One region of the Marinobacterium aestuarii genome, then DNA from elsewhere that is predicted to be linked to it. Evidence: predicted binding sites of a transcription regulator. Region 1 holds the regulator's gene; each other region holds the start of a gene.
What was found. The regulator FNR, encoded in region 1, switches genes on or off when oxygen is low (the NO sensors DNR and NnrR bind a similar motif). The targets are predictions, from matches to a motif close to TTGATNTANATCAA.

Region 1 (6,772 bases):
CGGCGGTAAGGGCATCGAGCCAGGCCCAGCCGAGCATGGCGCCGGCAATACCGATCAGTACCACTATGGATGAAAAGGCATCGCTGCGGCTGTGCCAGGCGTTGGCGATGATCAGATCCGACTTGAGCCGCTTGCCTGCGGCCAGGGTGTAGCGGTAGATCCATTCCTTGCTGACGATAGACAGCCCTGCCACCACCAGCGCGGGCCACTCGGGAATCAGCAGGGATTCGCCGCTGAAAATAAGCCCGACGCTGTTGTACGCCATGGCGCCGGCGATGGCAATCAGCAGGCCACCGAGCATAACAGTACCGGCGGTCTCGAAGCGGGCGTGGCCCCAGGGGTGATCTTCGTCCGGTTCCTGGTGTGATACCCGCAGAATGAGGATGACCATGAAGTCGGTGGCCAGATCCGACAGCGAGTGAACGCCGTCGGCAATCAGGGCATGGGAATGTGAAAACATGCCGACAAGAATTTTGGCGACACCGAGAACGGCGTCGAGCAGGCTGCCGACCAGGGTGACTTTCTGCGCTTCTTGCTGGCGTTGCTTGGCTGTGTACATTGCGAATCCATTGAGTAATGAGCGCTAATAGTAACGGTTGCGACGGAATACCGGCCAGTGCCGCACACTGGAAATTGCGCCGGGCCCTGAAGCTAAGCCCGCAGTGCCACTGTTTCAGAAACTTTACATAACGAAATCGCCACCCAATAGGCCAAACATCACCAGTTTCTTGAAAATTTCGTTGCAACTCATTGATTTTGTTCTGCAACGACTAATGTTTAAAAAATGAACAATCTGTGTGAGGCAACGCTATCATGGGCTGGGTGGCGGTTATTTTCGTGCTCACCCACACCCTTATCCACAGCAGATGTGGGTATAACGTCGCAGACCTGTAACCGCGGGCCTGTGGACGCTTTTGCTGCGGGGTGATATTCACAACGGCGCTCAGTCGATGCCCAGAATTTTGTGAGTTTGCAGGCTGAGCTTCCACTGCGGGTGATCCAGGCAGTACTGCACACAAAGGCGCAGATGGGCGGCGGCATCGGGCCCATCCAGTGGCTGCAGGTAGAAATGCTCGAAGGCCAGTGAGGTAAAACGCTCGGGCGGTGCCAGCAGTTGCGGGTAGACCAGCTTGAGCTCCTGTCCGGCGCTCAACACCAGGTCGGTATTGGCTTTGGGGCTCAGGCAGATCCAGTCGATACCCTCGGGCAGGGGTTTGGTGCCGTTGGTTTCAACGGCAATTTCAAAGCCCACGGCCTTGAAGGCTTCGATCAGGGCTGTATCGAGCTGCAGTGCAGGTTCACCCCCGGTGCAGACCAGGTAGGGGGTGCCCTGGGCAGGATCCGGCCAGAGTGCCAGGGTGGCCTCTGCCAGGGCTTGTGCGGTTGCAAACTTGCCGCCGTTTTGGCCGTCGGTACCGACAAAGTCGGTGTCGCAGAAGTCACAGATGGCACTGCTGCGATCCTGCTCCCGGCCTGACCAGAGATTGCAGCCGGCAAAACGGCAGAACACCGCCGGGCGTCCGGCCTGGGCACCTTCGCCCTGCAGGGTGTAGAACATTTCCTTGACGCTGTACATGGGGTCTCCGGGGCCTTGCAGGGCTGTTGTAACGGGCGGCTGGGTTTCAGTGTGCACTCAACTGAATCGTCTCACCGCCGCCTGTGGCGGTGTCACACTTTTGGTGCGGGTTCCAGGGATGCGCCTGCAACTTCGCCACCAAAGGCGTTGAGCAGATCCGGAATCAGGCGTGTCAGTTCGAGCCCCAGCTGCGCCACATCGGCATCAAAGCGGGCCAGTTCGTCGTCGGCCACATCCTGCTGGCGTTCCTTGAACTGATCGGTTTGCTTGATGCGATGCACGCTGAGATCTTCGTGCAGCAGGAAGCGCAGGTTCTCGTCCCACTCCAGCGCCAGCTTGGAAACGCGTTTGTCGGCTTCGAGGTGCGCCACGATCTCGCTGCTGGTGAGCTCCTGACCCTTGATGCGGATCACGCCACCTTCGACCAGGTTGTCCTTCAGTTCCGCCTCGTCGAGCAGCTGCAGAGAGGTTGGCAGTGGTTCCTGCTGTTCCAGCCAGTGACTCATGACCGCCGCCGGAGACTGCTTGACGTCTGGCAGTATGATCGGCAGTGAGCCCAGGCTGGTGCGCAACTGGCTGAGCAGGTCTTCGGCGTTCTTGTGGCTGGAGGCATCGACCAGAATCAGCCCGGCCTGGGGCGCAATCAGTGCATAGGTCTGGTTGCGCTTGCTGAAGGCACGGGGCAGCAGGTCAAGAATGATTTCGTCCTTGAGCTGGGTATGCTCGCGACGATACACCTTGCGTGCCTCTTCCTTTTCGATCTTCTGTACCCGTTCTTCCAGGGACTGGCGAATGACCCCCGAGGGCAGGATTTTTTCTTCTTTCTGGGTGCAAATCAGGTGATAGCCGGCACAGCTGTAGACCAGGCTGTCCGGCAAGGCCTTGCAGGGGGCTATCCAGCCGGAGCGGCTCAGTTCCTGGCTGCCGCAGGGCTGAAAGGGTGTCGCTGCCAGCGCGTTTTCCAGTGTCTCGGTGTCTTTGTCGAAGGCGGCGCTAAAGCGATAAAAGATCAGATTTTTGAACCACATGGTATATCGTTGCCTGCTGAGTAGGGGCGCTATTCTAGCGGCTCATGGCGTAATTGCCATGGCGAATGAAGCAAGTCACCGAGGCGCGCAAAATCTGTGCCTCGGTGGCAGGCCGATCAGAGGCCTTCGTAGGCCAGCAGCGTGTGTACCGGAATGCCGGCATCCTGAATGCGGGTGGAGCCTTCGAGGTCCGGCAGGTCAATCAGCGCAGCGGCTTCATAGACGCTGGCGCCAAGTTCCTTGATCAGGGTGCTGGCGGCCAGGATGGTGCCGCCGGTGGCAATAAGGTCATCAAAAATCAGTACCCGATCACCGGGGCCCACGGCGTCGATCTGCATTTCAACGGTGGCGGTGCCATATTCCAGCGCGTAGTCAGCCTGTATGGTCTTGCCCGGCAGTTTGCCTTTCTTGCGCACCAGCACCAGGGGCAGATTGAGGTGGTAGGCCATGATCGAGCTGATCAGAAAGCCGCGGGCGTCAATGCTGGCAATATGGGTAATGTCGGTGCCGATATAGCGCTGAATAAAATCATCCGTGACCATGCGCAGGGCTTTGGGATCTTTGAAAATAGGTGTGATATCGCGAAACATGACGCCTTTTTCGGGCCAGTCCGCAACCGTGCGGATAACCGATTTTACGTAGCACTCATCGTAGGGCATGCAAGAACTCCTTGGGCGCAGCGCGGCTGCGGTTGTGATGGGGTCGGTGTAATTAGTGTCAATGGATTCAGGTTGTCTGCTGCAGGCTTGGGCACTCGCCGGACTGCAGGTAGAGCTGGGATATATCGGTAATGTCGATTTCCTTGCCTTCCACCTGTATCAGGCCGCTTTTCTGAAAGCGGGTAAAGAGCCGGCTGACTGTTTCGATCGCCAGTCCCAGGTAGTTGGCGATTTCGTTGCGTGACATCGACAGACGAAAGCGCGTTCTGGAATAGCCGCGGATGCGAAAGCGTTCCGACAGCCGGATCAGGAAGGTGGCCAGGCGCTGCTCGGCGGTTTTTTTCGACAGTAACAGCAGCATCTGCTGATCGTCACGAATCTCACGGCTCATGGTACGCATGATCTGGCGCCGCAGCTCCGGCAGTTCACCGGCCAGATCATCCAGGCGGGCGAAGGGAATATTGCATACGGTGGTGGTTTCAAGTACCCGCGCAGCGTTGGGGTACTGGCCCGAGTCCATGCCGCTGAGGCCAATCAGTTCACCGGGAAAGTAGAAGCCGGTGATCTGTTCGTCGCCCTCCGGTGTGACCGAATAGGTCTTAACGCTGCCGGCCCGCACGGCAAAGATGGAGCCAAACGCCTGGCCCTGATCGAACAGCAGCTCGCCTTTTTTCAGCGGCTGGCTTTTGCTGATGATGGTGTCCAGGCGATCTATATCCGTCAGCTCCAGTGAGACCGGCAGGCAGAGTGTGCTCAGGCTGCAGCTGTTGCAGTGCGACTGCTGGGCAGGACGTGGCGTCCCCGGTTTGCGTGGCTCATCCATAGGTACTTCCTGTTTCCTGGATTGATAGGGCGCTCGGATTGAGGTGCATGGCGGCTGACGGCGCCTAAACGACTTAAGCGTGCAATTATCCATCATTTGGCGCGCCGGTTGAAGTCATGGGCACAAGCGATGGATCAGGGCGCCAGTATCGCTATCAGGCTAAAGAGACCAAACAGGATAATCAGGCTGCCTGCCAGTTGCTGGGTCAGGCGCCGTGCCAGCAGCTGACGCAGCTGGGCGGCCATCAGTCCGGTGGCGAGCATGGCGGGCAGGGTGCCCAGACCGAAGCTGGCCATCAGCAGGGCGCTGCTCTGCCAGTCGCCGGCGGCGGAAGCCCAGATCAGGGTGCTGTACACCAGTCCGCAGGGTAGCCAGCCCCATAACAGGCCCAGTGCCAGTGCTTGCAGCGGCGTACGGGCCGGCAGAAAGCGCGCGGCAACTGGGCGCAGGTAGCGCCACAGGCCGCTGCCGGCACGCTCCAATAGCAGCAGGCCTTTCCACCACTGGCCTATGTAGAGCCCCATGGCCACCAGCATCAATCCTGCCAGGGTGCGCAGTACCAGGGTCGCCGTGCCGCCGGCCACCAGAACACCAAGGCCGCCCAGAAGGGCGCCGGCCAGGGCGTAGCTGAGCAGACGTCCGCCGTTGTAGCCCAGCAGCAGGATGATAGCGGGCGTGCGGCTGTCGGGACGGGTCATGCCGACCGTCGCCGCTATGCCACCGCACATGCCGATGCAATGGGCGCCGCCCAGCAGGCCAAGGACAATTGCGGTGCCAATCGACAGGCCTTCAGTCATCCGTATCGGCCCTGGACTGCTTGAGCGCGGCGGTTTGGGCTGGCGTTTGGGCAGGCCTGACCGGGCGGAGGCGATCCTGTTTGGCGTCGTCGGGGATCAGGTTGTCGTCATCATCAAACAGGATGCTGTGGGCGGGGGACTCCATATCATCGTACTGGCCGCTGTTGACGCTCCAGAAAAAGGCCCAGAGGGCGCAGCCGACAAAGATGATGGCAATGGGAATAAGCAGATACAGAATGTCCATGGATCAGCCTTTGGTGTCTGTTTCAAATCGGGCCTGGAATGGGCTCATATTAACGTCTGACCTTCCTGATACTTTCAGCTTTCAGCTTTCAGCTTTCAGCTTTCAGCTTGGTGTTTGGTCTGCGTACGCGCCTTGAAAGTCGCAGGGCATTGCCTACCACCACCAGTGAACTGGCGGACATGCCGATGGCGGCCATATAGGGTGCGACTAAGCCGCTGGCGGCGAGTGGCAGCGCCAGCAGATTGTACAGCAGGGCCCAGCCGAGATTCTGGCGAATAATACTGCGGGTCTTGCGTGCCAGCAAAATGCCATCCACCAGGCGGTTGAGGTCGCCGGACATCAGTACCGCATCGGCGCAGGTCTTGGCCAGGTCAGTGGCGGAGCCCATGGCAATGGATGTCTGGGCGCCGGCCAGTACCGGAATATCGTTGATACCATCGCCGACCATGACCACCTGGGCGCCATCGCGCTGCAGGGCGTTTATGTGGGCTAGCTTGTTTTCCGGCGACATGCCGCCATGAACGCGGTCGATGCCAAGACTCTGGCTGACGTGCTGCACCGCAGGCGAGCTGTCGCCGGAGAGCATCTCAACTTGCAGGCCCAGTGCCTGTAGCGAGCGGATGCATTCAAGCGCCTGGGGTCTGAGCTGGTCATCGAGCCCAAACCAGGCCAGGGGACCTTCGGTGCTGCACAGCAGCAGCCATTGGCTCTGGTTGTCGGGCAGCGTGGGCCTGGGTGCGTGCGGGCAGAGCGCCGCGGCAAAATCCGCCGTGCCGATGCGATAAGGCGTGCCATCGACCCTGCCCTCGAGCCCCAGCCCAAGGTGGGACTCCAGCGTCTCGGCGGGCTTGTCGATAAAGGGGTGGAAGGCCTTGGCAATGGGGTGTTCGGAGTGGGCTTCCAGGGCTGCGGCCAGGCGCAGGGCTTGATCGCGCCTGGCACCCAGGCAAGTGACACTGTGCAGGCTCAGGTTGCCCTGGGTCAGAGTGCCGGTCTTGTCGAATACGATATGGCTGGCGCGGGCGAGGTTTTCGAGTACATGGCCCCTGGTGATCAGCAGACCGTGCTGACGCAGTGTGCCGGTGGCGGTGGTCAGGGCCGTGGGAGTGGCGAGAGACAGGGCGCAGGGGCAGGTGACGACCAGTACCGCCAGTGTGATCCAGAAGGCATTGGCAGGGTCGAGTTGCCACCAGATCAGCCCGACCAGGCTGGCGGTGAGCAGTACCGCAGCAACAAAGTAGCTGGAGATGCGATCGGCGAGGCGAGCGCTGGCAGGCTTTTCGCTCTGGGCACGGTCCAGCAGACGGACGATGGCGGAGAGCTGGGTATCGCCCCCCACCTGGCTGATTTCCAGCTCGATGGGGTTCTCGACATTGAGGGTGCCGCCGACCACGGCGTCGCCCTCGCCGTGGCGAATGGGCAGGTACTCGCCGGTCAGGGCCGATTCGTCGATGGAGGAATGGCCGCGCCGGATAATACCGTCCGCCGGCAGACTCTGACCGGGTTTTACCAGCACCCGGTCGCCGACCCTGAGTTCGCTGGCCGGCACCAGCAGCTCTTCACCGTCGACGAGGCGAAGGGCGCTGTTGGGCAGCAGGTTAAGCAGGGCATTGCCGGCGCGCCCGGTGCGGTGACGCGCCTGCAT
Region 2 (6,772 bases), 1.3 Mb from region 1:
ACCACCACCGGGCAACCGGCCGCCAGGGCAGAAGCCGTATCCCCCCCTGCCACCGAGAACGCCAGCGGGAAGTTGCTGGCACCGAACACCGCCACAGGGCCCAGCGCAATCTGGCGCTGACGCAGGTCGGCACGGGGCAAGGGCGCACGTTCAGGCATGGCAGGATCAAGGCGAACATCCAGCCAGTTGCCGGAGCGCACAACGGCGGCAAACAGCCGCAGCTGACCCATAGTACGACCACGCTCACCTTCAAGCCGAGCCCGCGGCAGGCCGGATTCGGCCATGGCACGCACAATCAGATCGTCGCCCAGCGCCAGTATGTTTTCGGCAATGGTTTCGAGGAAAGCAGCACGTGCCTCAAGCCCGGTTTCACGGAAGCTATCGAACGCCTCAGCCGCCAGCGCGCAGGCCTGGTCGACGTCAGCCTGAGCGCCGCCGGCAAAGGCCGGCTCCAGCGCCTCACCGGTCGCCGGGTTGATACCCCGGATCACACGACCCTGGCCGCGTACAGCACGGGCTCCGATCAGCATTTCACCTTTAATCTGCATAATTATCCCCTTGAGATTGTCGATGGGCGCCCCCGCGGATGCACGGATACACCCCAGCAAGCAATTAAATCGCCGGTAAAAGATGGCAGCAGGCATTACTGCAGGGTGTTTTCCACCCCGCCGAAACTTTAAATATTCAGTCGAACGACTGGTTTTTTTTGTACTTCTCGTACAAATGAAATGCGCGGAATAAATGCTGATGCATTGCCGCACGCGCCGCCTCGCCATTCTGAGCCTTTATGGCCTCGAATATTTCCACGTGCTCATCTTCCACCCGCCTCAGATAAGTATCTGAAGCTACAGGGTCGATATTGGCGTTAATGATTTTTGTTCTGGGGATAATGTTCTTGTTGAACTGCTCGTAAAAACTCTGAATAAACGGGTTTTTACTGGCAATGGCGATACTGAGGTGAAACTCATAATCTTCTTTTCGCGCCTGCTTGTGCTGGGCACGTGCCTCGTGAAAGGCGTTCAGGCTGTTTTCCAGCCGTACCATATCGTCGTCATCACGCCGCAGGGCGGCGAATTCCGCCGCTGCGGCTTCCACTACCAGACGCAGTTCCAGGATATGCAGGATATCCTCGATCGCGGTTGGATTGATGGTGTGGGCGTAAAAAGTCTCCGCCAACACATTACGCACGACGGTGGTGCCTACGCCCCTCTTGGTCTCGACGAGACCGAGTGACTTCAGCTGCGTGATAGCTTCACGAATAACGGTACGACTGACACCGAACATTTCACAGAGATTACCTTCGGTCGGCAGTTTCTGGCCGATATCGATGTGCCCCTGGGTGACCATTTTTTCCAGCTGTTCGGCCACGTGGCTCGACAGACTGCCACGCTGACGCACGGGTTCAATCTGAAAAGTGTCACTGCCGCCTGCTGGCTTTTGCATGGTCATAGCTATATCCGGTGTCATTCAAGGAAAGAAGTATCGCCTTATTATCCCCGATTCATCCGCTAACGGACAAGCGACGGTTTCTTGGCATCGAATTGCCAGCCAGGAATCAGGTATTGCATGGCCATGGCATCGTCGCGCTGACCGACGTCGAGGCTTTTATAGAGCCTGTGTGCCTCTTCCAGCTTGGCTCTGTCCAGCTCGATCCCCAAACCCGGCTTTTGCGGCACCCGCAGCTTGCCGTCGCGAATCTGCAGCGGCTCGCGGGTTATGCGCTGTCCGTCCTGCCAGATCCAGTGGCTATCGATCGCGGTGATCTCACCCGGGCAGGCCGCGGCAACATGGGTCATCATGGCCAGGGAAATATCGAAATGGTTGTTGCTGTGCGAACCCCAGGTCAGACCCCACTCGTGGCACAGCTCGCCCACGGCGACGGCGCCCTGCATGGTCCAGAAATGGCAGTCCGCCAGCGGAATATCAACAGAGTCCAGACGCACGGCATTGCGCAGCTGCTGCCAGTCGGTGGCAATCATGTTGGTGGCGGTCTTCAGGCCCGTCTGGCGCTTGAATTCCGACATGATTTCACGGCCCGACCAGGCGCCTTCCTGACCGCAGGGATCTTCGGCGTAGCTGAGCATGTGCTTGATGGGCGTCAGGTATTCGACCGCCTGTTTCAGCGTCCAGGCACCGTTAGGGTCCAGCGTCAGGCGTGCGTCGGGGAAAACATCGTACAGGGCCGCGATGCACTCGGCCTCCTGCCGGCCATCCAGCACCCCGCCCTTGAGTTTGAAGTCACGAAAGCCGTAACGGGCGTAAGCCGCCTTGGCCAGGCTGGCAACAGCCTCGGGCGTCAGCGCCTCCTGGGTACGCACCCGATCCCAGTCGTCCTGCGGCTTGTCGCAGACTGGGTAGGGTAAATCCGTCTTCTTCGGATCGCCCAGCAAAAACAGGTAGCCCAGCACTTCAACTTCATCTCGCTGCTTGCCAAACTGCCCCAGCAGATCCGCTACGGGCAGATCCATCGCCTGGCCGGCCAGATCCAGCAATGCCGATTCAATACCGGTGATCACATGCACGGCGGTGCGCAGGTCGAAGGTCTGGTTGCCGCGTACATCTTCCGCCTGACCCGAGGTGGCCTGGCGCACACGACTGATAATGGCCTTGTAATGACCCACGCTCTGGCCTTCCACCAGCTCGCGGCATTTTTCCAGCGTATTCAGGATACCCTGGGTGGCCGGCACTTCGCCCAGACCGATACGGCCCGCGGTATCTTCCAGAATCACCACGCTGCGGATAAACCAGGGCGCATGACCACCACTGAGATTCAGCAGAAAGCCGTCGTAACCGGCGACCGGCACCACGGTCATTTTTTTAATGGTGGTGAACATAGTGTCTCCTCATTCGTAAACCAGCGGCCAGATAACAGCATTTACGCTGTCACCCAGCCTCCGGGGTGCCTGGGTTTAGCGGCAGGCGCTGATAAGAGCGGCCAACTCTTCCTTCTCCGCCGCGCTCGGCATGGTCAGCGGTGCGCGCACATCGCCGGCAGGACGCCCAACGATGTCGGCACCGGCCTTGATCAGGCTGACGGCATAGCCTTTCTTGCGATCACGCAGACGGCAGAACGGAATAAAGAAATTCTTGATGATGGCCGTGACCGTAGCCTGATCACCGCCACGCAGGGCGTTGTAGAACTTCATGGTCATCTCGGGCATAAAGTTGAACACCGCCGACGAATAGGTGTTTACACCGATCGACAGGTAGGCTTCGGCAAAAATTTCGGCGGTCGGTACACCACCGATGTACACCAGGCGGTCGCCCACGGTCTTGATGGTGTCATTCAGTGCGGCTATATCACCGACACCGTCTTTGAGGCCTACCAGGTTCGGACAGGCCCCGGCCAGCAGCTTGACGCTTTCGGCATCCAGCACGCCATTGCCGCGGTTGTAGTAAACCACCTGCAGCTTGGTGCTGTTGATCACGGTCTTGGCGTATTCAACCACACCATCCGCCGGGCATTCGGTCAGGTACGGGGGCATCAGCAGAATGCCGTCGATACCGGCTGCTTCAGCCGCCTTGCAGTAGGCCTGTGCTTCCGGAATGCTCTTGCCGGCACTGGCGATCACGGGAACACGACCCGCCACTGTATCAACCGCTATCTGGCAGATGTTTTTGTACTCATCCATGGACAGCGAAAAGAACTCCCCGGTACCACCGGCGACAAAGACACTGGATACACCCTGCTGCACGAACCATTCGATACGTTCACGGTATGTTGCAGCATCAAACTTGCCGTTGGCATCCAGATCAGTAATCGGGAAGGAGAGCAGACCATCGCTCAGGGACTGACGGATACGTTCTACAGATAACGCCATTGTGTTGATCCTCATCATTCATTAAAGCCGCAGCAGGGCCTTCAGCAAAGTCATCCAAACCAGGGCAGAGCAACCTGCCCCCGAACTGCAGGCTGCAGCGGCGGGAGTCGTGGCCAGCACCCGGTTAAGCCACAAGGCCGCCAAAGCGCGCCTTAATCGTCATTCATCATACATCATACTTTTAAAGGCGCAAGCCTTAAATCGACTGATTCGCGTACAAAATACCGAGCATTGAAAACCGCAGGAAAAGCCGGACAGCAGAGCATCTACAGCCCACGCGCCACGGCACTCAAGGCCTGCGTACAACAGCCTCGAAAGGCAAGGTGCCGGCCTCAGGTCACAGGGGCAGGGTTAAACAGCACCAGATCGTTGTGCAGCCCCAGGCGGTCGGCTGCAACCAATTGACGGCCGCTGGCCACCTCCAGGATCAGGTGGAACAGCTCCCAGCCCACATCCTCGATGGTGGCCTCCCCGGTGGCGATACGTCCGGCATCAAGGTCAATCAGGTCGTGCCAGCGGCGGCTCAGGGTCTTGTTGGTAGAGACCTTGATGACCGGCGCCATCGACAGGCCATAGGGGGTGCCCCGCCCGGTGGTGAAGACCTGCAGGTTCATCCCGGCGGCCAGCTGCAGCGTGCCGCAGATAAAGTCGCTGGCCGGGGTCGCGGCGAAATTCAGGCCGCGCTTGCGGACCCGCTCACCCGGCTCCACCACATCGACAATAGCGCTGGTACCCGACTTGATAATGGAACCCAGCGCCTTCTCGACGATATTGCTCAAGCCGCCCTTCTTGTTGCCAGGCGTCGTATTGGCACTGCGATCCACCTGCCCCAGGCTCAGGTAGTTGTCATACCAGTCCATCTGGTCAATCAGCGCCTGGGCCACCTCCGGGCTCTTGGCGCGGGAGGTCAGCAGATGAATCGCATCGCGCACCTCGGTGACCTCGGAGAACATCACGGTACCGCCGGCCCGCACGATCAGATCGGCGGCAAAGCCCAGCGCCGGATTGGCGGTAACGCCGGAGAAGGCATCACTGCCGCCGCACTGCATGCCCACTACCAGCTCCGAGGCCGGGCAGGTTTCGCGGGTGCGCCTATTAAGTTTTTCCAGATGGTATTCAGCCAGTTGCAGAATACCGTCCACCATCTCGCCAAAGCCGTTAAAGGCCTCGTCCTGCAGACTCAGGATCGGCGACGGTCGGATTTCGGTGGCCTCGGCGGCGTTTTCAGCCAGGCGCAACACCTGCTCCTCCGGGATCAAGCGTGTGGGCAGCAGCTTCTCGCAGCCCAGGCCAATCACCATCACTTCACCGCCGAAATTGGGGTTGCGGGCTATATTCTGCAGCGTGCGAATCGGCACTATGGCCGCCGGGGCATTGATCGCCACGCCGCAGCCGTAGCTGTGATTCAGGGCCACAACATCGTCAACATTGGGGTAACGCGGCAGCAGCTCCTGCTTGATCCGGCGCACCACGTGATCGGTAACACCGGCCACGCACTGCACGCTGGTCGAGAGTGCCAGCACGTTCTTGGTGCCAACGGTGCCATCGGCATTGCGATAGCCCTCAAAGCTATAGCCCTGCAATGGCGGCAGCTCAGGCGCCGGCCGCACCTCGGTGGACAGCTCGCTCAGCAGGCGTGCATCCGGCATGCGCACCATGCTTTCGTTGATCCAGCGGCCGCGGGCTATAGGCTCCAGCGCATAGCCAATCACTTCGCCGTAACGCACAACGGTGCTTTCGGCCGCGATATCACACAGCGCCACCTTGTGACCCAGGGGTACATCGTCCAGCAGCCGCGTACCCTCATCCAGCAAGGTTCCGGCTTTCAGACCACCGGCATTGGCAACGATGACCACATTGTCGGCCTCGTGCATGCGAATGGTGATAGCGGTTTCGTTTGGTGTATTCATGGCACCCTCAAACAGATCGAAGTGCCTGCCGGGGCGTTGCGCCCCGCCAGGCCAGAGGAAAAATCAGACTTCAGCAAGCCGGGCCTTGTTGTCGCGCCGCGCCTTGAGCGCCAGAAAGACAGAAAACAGCACTGAAGCCAGAATCATCAACCAGAGCACAATCGCGATCGGACTCTTGGTAAAGAAGATACTCAGGGTGCCGAAGGACTCCAGACTCTTGACGAAGTACACCTCGGCCGAGCCGCCCAGGATAAAACCGATGACCAGCGGTGCGACCTCGATACCGATTTTCTGCGCCACAAAGCCCACCAGGCCGAAGATCAGCAGCGTCCAGACATCGAACATGATGCCGTAGTTGATCGCATAGGCGCCGACCACACACATCATGATGATGATCGGATAGAGGATGTACTTGGGCACCATCACGACCTTGGCAATATGCTTGATGGCAAAGAACATGACCCCGAACATCACCAGGTTGGCAAACACCAGACCGATCATCATCGAATACCAGGTATCCAGGTTTTCAGCGATGAACAAAGGCCCGACCTGCAGCCCCTGCAGGGTGAATGCTCCGATCAGCACCGCCGTAGTACTGTCGCCGGGAATGCCCAGGGACAGCAGCGGTATCAGGGCACCGCCGGTCAGGGCGTTGTTGGACGACTCGGACGCGATCAGCCCCTCGGGGGCGCCCTTGCCCATTTTCGACGGATCCTTGGAGAAGTTTTTCTGCTGCGTATAGGCCAGCACCGAAGCCGCACTGCCACCGATACCCGGCAGCATGCCGACAAAGGTGCCGATGGACGACGAACGGAGCAAATTGACCCACTGGCCACGAAACACATCGAGTTTGAAGGGCGTGCCATTTTCCAGCTGAATGCGATTCGCGCCGTGCTCTTCCTTGATGCCCTTCTCGGCCTCCTGAAAGATGGTCGCCAGACCAAACAGGCCGATCAGCACCGGCAACAGCGCAAAGCCCTCTTCCAGGTAAGGCACCATGAAGTCGGCCATCAGGCGGTATTCGCCATTGCCACCGACACC
Region 3 (6,772 bases), 1.0 Mb from region 1:
GTGCGCGCCGAAGATGCCGAGGAAGGTCAGCAGAATCCAGGCGATGTTGTAGTTGGTATCGCCCTCGCGGTAACGAATATCGGCGCTGCGATCCATGGAGGGAATCAGAAACAGGTCCACGATCCAGCCGATCAGGAACAGCCCCAGGGTAAAGAAATACAGGGTACCGCTGACCGGACGCCCGAAATAGAAGCGATGCGCGCCCATAAACCCCAAAATCCAGAGTATGTAACCCATCAGTTTGCTATGACTATTGGTTGAAATTGCACTCACTCTGTTATTCCTGCTGGCTCGTTATATGAAGCAGGGATGCTTCATCATTGGCCGCAGGCCAATGCGAACGCCAGAAAAACCAGCATGTCCGCGTACCTGCGCCCGTTTTTATGGCGTGACGGACAAATAGGGAGGGAACCTATTTGTCCACAAGGCTAAAGAAGTCCATAGCGCTCTATTTTCTTCAGCAAGCCCTGGCGAGACAACCCCAGCGTGACCGCCGCATGGGTACGGTTGTCGTCATGGCGACGCAGAGCCGCACGAATCAGGCGAATCTCCAGCGCCCTCACCTGTTCATCCAGCGGAGCATCCGAAGCCGGCTGCGCAGCTCCCACTTGCTGTACGCCCGGGTGCAGCAGGGCAACATCCTCCAGCGTAACCCGCCCACCACGGCTCAGGGCACAGATGCTCTCCAGTGTATTGCGCAGTTCCCGCACATTACCGGGCCAGGGCCTGTGGATAAGCCAGTCGAGCACGGCGGGATCAAGCAACAGCGCCGTGGCGCCTGAGTCACTGGCCTGCTGCTGCAGGAAATGACGCACCAGCAGGGGCACATCCTCGGCGCGCTCCCCCAGAGGCCGCGTTTCGATGGTGACGCCCTTGATGCGGTAGTAAAGATCCTCGCGAAAATCCCCCTTCAATACCCGCTCGGGCAGGTTGGCATTGGTGGCCGAGATCACCCGCACATTAATCTGCTGCTGGCTGCGCCCGCCCACCGGATAGAAGGTCCCCTCCTGCAGTACCCGCAACAGCTTCACCTGCATGGGCAGCGGCATTTCGCCGATTTCATCCAGAAACAGGGTGCCGCCATCGGCCAGCTTCAGCAGGCCATCGCGATCCCGGTCCGCCCCGGTAAAGGCACCGCGCACATGGCCGAACAGTTCGCTTTCGAGCAGGTCCGCCGGAATGGCACCGCAGTGTACCGAGATAAATGGAGCGCTCGCCCGCAGGCTCAGATCATGCAGCGCACGGGAGATGACCTCCTTGCCAGTACCTGAGGGCCCGGTGACCAGCACCCTGGCATCGGTGGGGGCGATGCGTTCCACCAGCACCCGTATCGCCGCCATGGACGCCGAGCTGCCAATCAACCGGGCCAGCGGCGTGGCTTCGCGCGGCGCCTGCTTGAGCTGCTGCAGTTCGCGGCTGAGCTGGTGCTTGGTCACCGCTCGTTTGACCACCACCGCCAGCATGTCCGGATCCAGCGGCTTGGCGAGAAAATCCCAGGCACCCTGCTGAATGGCCTCCAGCGCCAGGGTTCGGTCGGCATGGCCGGTCATGATGATCACAGGCCGGTCGGCAAACTCCGGCAAGGCCGCCAGGGTATGGGCCGGATCAAACTGCGGTGGCAGCGACAGATCCAGCAGCAGCAGATCCGGATCAAACGACTGCAGCTGCAGCCGCGCATCCTCCAGGCTGGCGCCGCCGCGCACCTCGTAGCCGCTGTTGCTCAGCCACTGCTCGCACAGTGAGCGAAAAGCCGGCTCATCGTCTATCAGCAGGATACGGGGCTTGCTCATGATGTCAGATCCTGTATTGGGTTCGGCTCAAAGGCCAGCTCAAAGGTTACCGGCCAGCCCAGGTCATCCCGCAGTGCCACATGACCGCCGTGCGTATCCATGATCCTGCGCACTATGGCCAGCCCCAGACCGCTGCCACCGGCACGCCGACTGACAAAGGGATGGAACAGGGTCGCATGAAGACTAGCGTCAATCGCCGGGCCATTGTTGTGAATACGCACATAACCGCCATCGGCATCGTACTCGACCCTGATAAGACTGCCGGGCTGATTGCGCACAAAGCTCAGGGCATTTTCGATCAGGTTGGTGAAGACCTGCTGCAGGCGATGGGGGTCGGCGGACAGCATCAGCCCCGGCGGTATCTCGCTTTCAAAGCGGGTCTGCTGCCAGTCGAACAGCGGCGCCAGGCTGTCCAGCAGCGCCTGCAACTGTACCGGTTGGCGGTGCAGCTCCAGCCGGCCGGAATAGAGCAGCAGATCCGAGATCTGGCGATCGGCGCGCGCAAGTTGAGTCTGAATAAGACTGCGCCGCTCCGCCGGCAAGTCCGCCGTGGCCATGGAGATCACATTCAGGGGGTTGCGCAGTTCGTGGGCCATGACCGCCGACAGACTGCCCAGCTCCACCAGGTGTTCGCTGGCCAGGCGGCGGCGCTCAGCCTCCGCCAGCTGCAAGGAGCGCTCCAGCAGGCCGCAGCTGGTCGACAACAGAGAACCGAATACCTCGCCGGTCAGGCGCAAGCCGGGCTTGAGATCCTCCCAGCCCTGCAGACGAAAACGCCAGCCCCGCGCCTGATGCTGACACAGAATACTCAGCTCACCTTCGCAGCGCAGCGGTGCGCCTGTCCCCTCGTGCTGTAGCTGGATATGCACCGGCTGGCGTACCTGGGCCGAAATCAGCTCAGCGGCACGGGCCTGCAGCCCCTGCCAGCTATCCTCGGCCTTGAGCCGGCTCAGCCAGCGCTCCAGCAGGGCTTCATCCAGCCGCATGCCGGGGTAAATCAGCAGCCCCGACAGGGTTGTCAACGGGCCTCGCAGCAAGAGCGCCACGGCCACCGCCAGCAAGGCGCAGATCCACAACTGCCACAGGGGTACGGCGGCAAGCTGCACCAGACCAAAGTGCCGCGCCAGCACACCCAGCAGCGCCATCAGTACCAGCAGCACCGCCATCAGCACCAGCCAGAGCAAGGTGCGTTTGGCGAAGTCATTGGCTTCCAGAATCTGATAGCGCACCACGCCATAGACCAGCAGCACCACGTAGCTGGGCAGCAGCAGCATGGGATAGGGGTACCAGTCGAACCCAAGGGAGGGAAAGATAAAACTGGTGGCCAGCAGCAGGCCCCAGGCGCCGGCGGCAAACATCGCCACTATGGAGCGGCGCAGGTTGCCCTGGTGTACGCTCAGGCCCCACACCAGCACCAGATGTGCCAGTATCCCCACCACCACCGTATAGGCGATATTGAACCAGCCCAGCCCGCGGAATACGAAGAAATCGACGAAAGGCCCGAGCGCCACCACTGTGCCGCCGGGGCCATCCCAGCTGAGCAGTATGACCGCCACACTGGTGGCATAAATAGCGACTATATGGCGACTCAGCCAGAGCAGCCAGGCCGGCACCCGGGGCCTTTCCGGGCGCACGAAACGCAGCGCAAAGTGCAGAAAGAAGGTCGGCATCAGCGGGTTGGCCAAGATCAGCAGCACCCCGGCATCATGCCAGCCCTGCTGGATGGCGATATGACCCCCGCACCAGAGCGCCATCATCAGACCAAAGCCCGCCAGCGCCTGCAGGCTGCGCCTTTTACGGGCCTGCAGCAGCAGCCAGCCCGATACCACCAGGGCGCAGCCGCTGGTGACCAGCATCATCAGTTCAAACGCGATTACCCAGCTCATCAACCGTCAACACCGTTTACAGGTAAAGGACACATACTGTCTACAAGGTTTACACTTGCGGGCAATATTCGCCCCTCGATTGACCGAAATCAAGGCATTTTCAGCCATTTAGGTGTTGGCACGCCTCCTGCATAGACACACCCATAGGAATAATAGCGACCACCCCTCACTGACGGAGATACACCCATGAACCTGCCCGCCCTGATGTCCGAGTTTCTGATGTTCGCCGCCGTCCTCGGCATCGCCTGTGCGCCGGCCGTCATGCAGCATCTGCGCACGCGTGCGGGGCGCAGCCATGGAGCTTGATGCCGCCCTGCTGTCGCGGCTGCAGTTCGCGTTCACCATCAGCTTTCACATCCTGTTCCCGTCCGTGACCATTGGTCTGGCGACCTTTATCGCCATCTGGGAAGGGCTCTGGCTGAAAACCCGCAATCCGGTGTATCTGCAGCTGGCCAAGTTCTGGATCAAGCCCTTTGCCATTACCTTTGGCATGGGCGTGGTCTCGGGGATAGTGCTGTCCTACGAGTTCGGTACCAACTTCTCCGAGTTCTCCCGTATTGTCGGCCCGGTGCTGGGCCCGCTGATGGCCTACGAAGTACTGACCGCCTTCTTCCTTGAAGCCGGTTTTCTGGGCGTCATGCTGTTCGGCTGGCAGCGGGTCAGCGAAAAGCTGCATTTCTTTGCCACCTGCGTGGTGGCACTGGGCACCTGGATTTCGGCCTTCTGGATTATCGCCGCCAACTCCTGGATGCAGACCCCGGCGGGCTATGAAATCGTCGATGGCGTCTTTCATGCCGCCAACTGGACGGAGGTGATCTTCAACCCCTCCATGCCCTACCGTTTGACCCATATGCTGCTGGCCGCCCTGATCACCGGCACCTTTGTGGTGGCCGGCGTTAGCGCCTTCTATCTGCTGAAGCGCCAGTACCAGCCCATGGCCCGCAAGGGCTTTTCCATGGCGCTCTGGTTCGCCCTGGTACTGACCCCGCTGCAGGCCTTCGTCGGCGACATGCACGGCCTGAATGTGAAAGAGCACCAGCCCATCAAGCTGGCGGCGATGGAAGGTATCTGGCCCGCAACCGAAACCGGCGCACCCTTGCTGCTGTTTGCCCTGCCCAGCAAGACAGACGAAGAGAACCACTTTGAGATCGCCATACCCAAGCTTGCCAGCCTGATCCTGACCCACGAACTGGACGGCGAATTGCAGGGACTCAAATCCGTGCCGCCGGAAGATCGCCCGCCCGTGGCCGTGGTGTTCTTCAGCTTCCGCATCATGGTGGGCCTGGGTGTGCTGATGATCGCCGTGGCACTCTACGGCCTCTGGCTGCGTCGCGGGGATCGTCTCTACAGCTCGCCGCTGCTGCTGCGGACCTGCATCCTGCTGACACCCGCCGGTGTGCTGGCAACCCTCGCCGGCTGGTATGTGGTGGAGGTCGGTCGTCAGCCCTGGCTGGTGCATGGCCTGGTGCGCACCATGGAGGTAGTGTCGCCACTGCCGGCGGAACGGGTACTGTTTTCCCTCAGCCTGTTTGTGATCACCTATACCCTGCTGCTGGGCGTATACCTGTATTTCATGCGCAAGCTGATCCGCAAGGGGCCGCCGGACTTCGCCTCCCTGCCGGAACAGCTGATTGGCACTCATGCCCCGGGCTATGCCCTGGCCTGGGTCAAACAGCTTGATGCTCACGAGAAGGTGCACTGATGGAACTGGCTTTTTTCTACTTCCTGCTGCTGGGCTTTGCCATCCTCATGTACGTGGTGCTGGATGGCTTCGACCTCGGGTTGGGTATCCTGTACCCCTGGTTTGATGACGAGTCCCAGCGCGATCACATGATGCGCTCCATCTCCCACGTCTGGGACGGTAACGAAACCTGGCTGGTGTTCGGCGGCGTCATACTGTTCGCCGCCTTTCCGCTGGCCTACGCCACCATACTCTCGACCCTCTATGTGCCCATCATGATCATGCTGATCGCGCTGATCTTTCGCGGTGTGGCCTTTGAGTACCGTTTCAAGGCGCACCGCTCCAAGCCCTGGTGGGACAAGGCGTTTGCCATTGGCTCCACCGTGGCGGCCTTTTGTCAGGGCCTGATGCTGGGCGCGCTGGTACAGGGCGTGGATGCCAATGCCATCGACAGCTCGAGCCTGAACTGGCTGTCTCCCTTCGCGGTGCTCACCGCCTTTTCGGTCATGGCCGGCTACGCCCTGCTGGCCAGCTGCTACCTGGCGATGAAAAGTCGCGGCGAGATACGCGACAGAGCAGCGCGCCTCGGCCGTCGTCTGGTGGTCGCCGTACTGGTTGCCATGGCACTGGTCAGCCTCTGGACCCTGGTGGAAGCGCCTGAAATCCGCGCCCGCTGGTTCGATGGTTACCACCTGCTGCTGCTCAGCCCGCTGTCACTGCTGAGCCTGGGTGCCGGCTGGTTGCTGTTCCATGACCTGGGGGATACGCAGCATGAGCAGCGACCCTTCTTTCTCGCGGTCGCCCTGTTCGTACTGGGATTTGCCGGGCTTGTGGTGGGGCTATTCCCCTACCTGGTGCCACGCCAGCTGACCTTTATGCAGGCCCAGGCGCCGGTATCCAGCCTCGAGTTCCTGCTGCCGGGCGTACTGATCTTCGTACCCCTGATCTGCGCCTATACCTTCTGGGGCTACCGCATTTTCAGCGGCAAGGTAGAGGATTTCGAGGAAGGCTATTAAGCCGTATTCACGGTTTGCACCCTGGCTTGTCTTTGTTAAGCACCCGTCAGCGCCATTACGCCTGGGCTGACGGTTTTTTTAAACAAACAGTTTTGGAATAGACAGCAAAAAAGGTCCATCACCCATGAGCATCCCTGCTAACACCTCAACGAACACTGCAAGCAATACCCCGGATCCGCAGCCGACCCACGGCCAACAGCCAGCGTCAGGCTGGCGTGGTTTTGCCCTGTGCTACGGCGCAGGCCTGGCGCTGCTGCTGGTGACCACCGGCGCCCTCAAGTTTGCCTTCGCAACTCTGGGCTAAGCAGCCGGTCGGACTTAACACTGATCTACTCGGGTATCCTGCTTCGCCCTAGCTCCTGCATCCATGCCATAGTGCACAAAAGCCGAAGGCAGCCA

Region 2: a site for FNR is predicted at 3,826-3,839, ahead of kdgD (5-dehydro-4-deoxyglucarate dehydratase). Genes of this name have one in related genera too.
Region 3: a site for FNR is predicted at 3,756-3,769, ahead of A8C75_RS17600 (cytochrome ubiquinol oxidase subunit I). Genes of this name have one in related genera too.

Annotation. Positions count from the first base shown of each region.
Region 1 covers NZ_CP015839.1:2,992,915-2,999,686, reverse strand. Annotated here, with positions in the region: gene A8C75_RS13160 (cation diffusion facilitator family transporter) at 1-559, opposite strand, end outside; gene queE (7-carboxy-7-deazaguanine synthase) at 944-1,576, opposite strand; gene rdgC (recombination-associated protein RdgC) at 1,669-2,604, opposite strand; gene A8C75_RS13145 (adenine phosphoribosyltransferase) at 2,721-3,263, opposite strand; gene fnr (fumarate/nitrate reduction transcriptional regulator Fnr) at 3,331-4,086, opposite strand; gene A8C75_RS13135 (sulfite exporter TauE/SafE family protein) at 4,221-4,883, opposite strand; gene ccoS (cbb3-type cytochrome oxidase assembly protein CcoS) at 4,876-5,127, opposite strand; gene A8C75_RS13125 (heavy metal translocating P-type ATPase) at 5,216-6,772, opposite strand, start outside.
Region 2 covers NZ_CP015839.1:4,341,175-4,347,946, forward strand. Annotated here, with positions in the region: gene A8C75_RS18990 (aldehyde dehydrogenase (NADP(+))) at 1-548, opposite strand, end outside; gene A8C75_RS18995 (FadR/GntR family transcriptional regulator) at 685-1,449, opposite strand; gene A8C75_RS19000 (enolase C-terminal domain-like protein) at 1,509-2,834, opposite strand; gene kdgD (5-dehydro-4-deoxyglucarate dehydratase) at 2,910-3,821, opposite strand; gene garD (galactarate dehydratase) at 4,154-5,731, opposite strand; gene A8C75_RS19015 (tripartite tricarboxylate transporter permease) at 5,795-6,772, opposite strand, start outside.
Region 3 covers NZ_CP015839.1:4,036,042-4,042,813, forward strand. Annotated here, with positions in the region: gene A8C75_RS17585 (NINE protein) at 1-273, opposite strand, end outside; gene A8C75_RS17590 (sigma-54-dependent transcriptional regulator) at 429-1,790, opposite strand; gene A8C75_RS17595 (sensor histidine kinase) at 1,787-3,676, opposite strand; gene A8C75_RS17600 (cytochrome ubiquinol oxidase subunit I) at 3,972-5,378, shown strand; gene cydB (cytochrome d ubiquinol oxidase subunit II) at 5,378-6,373, shown strand; gene A8C75_RS17610 (hypothetical protein) at 6,498-6,677, shown strand.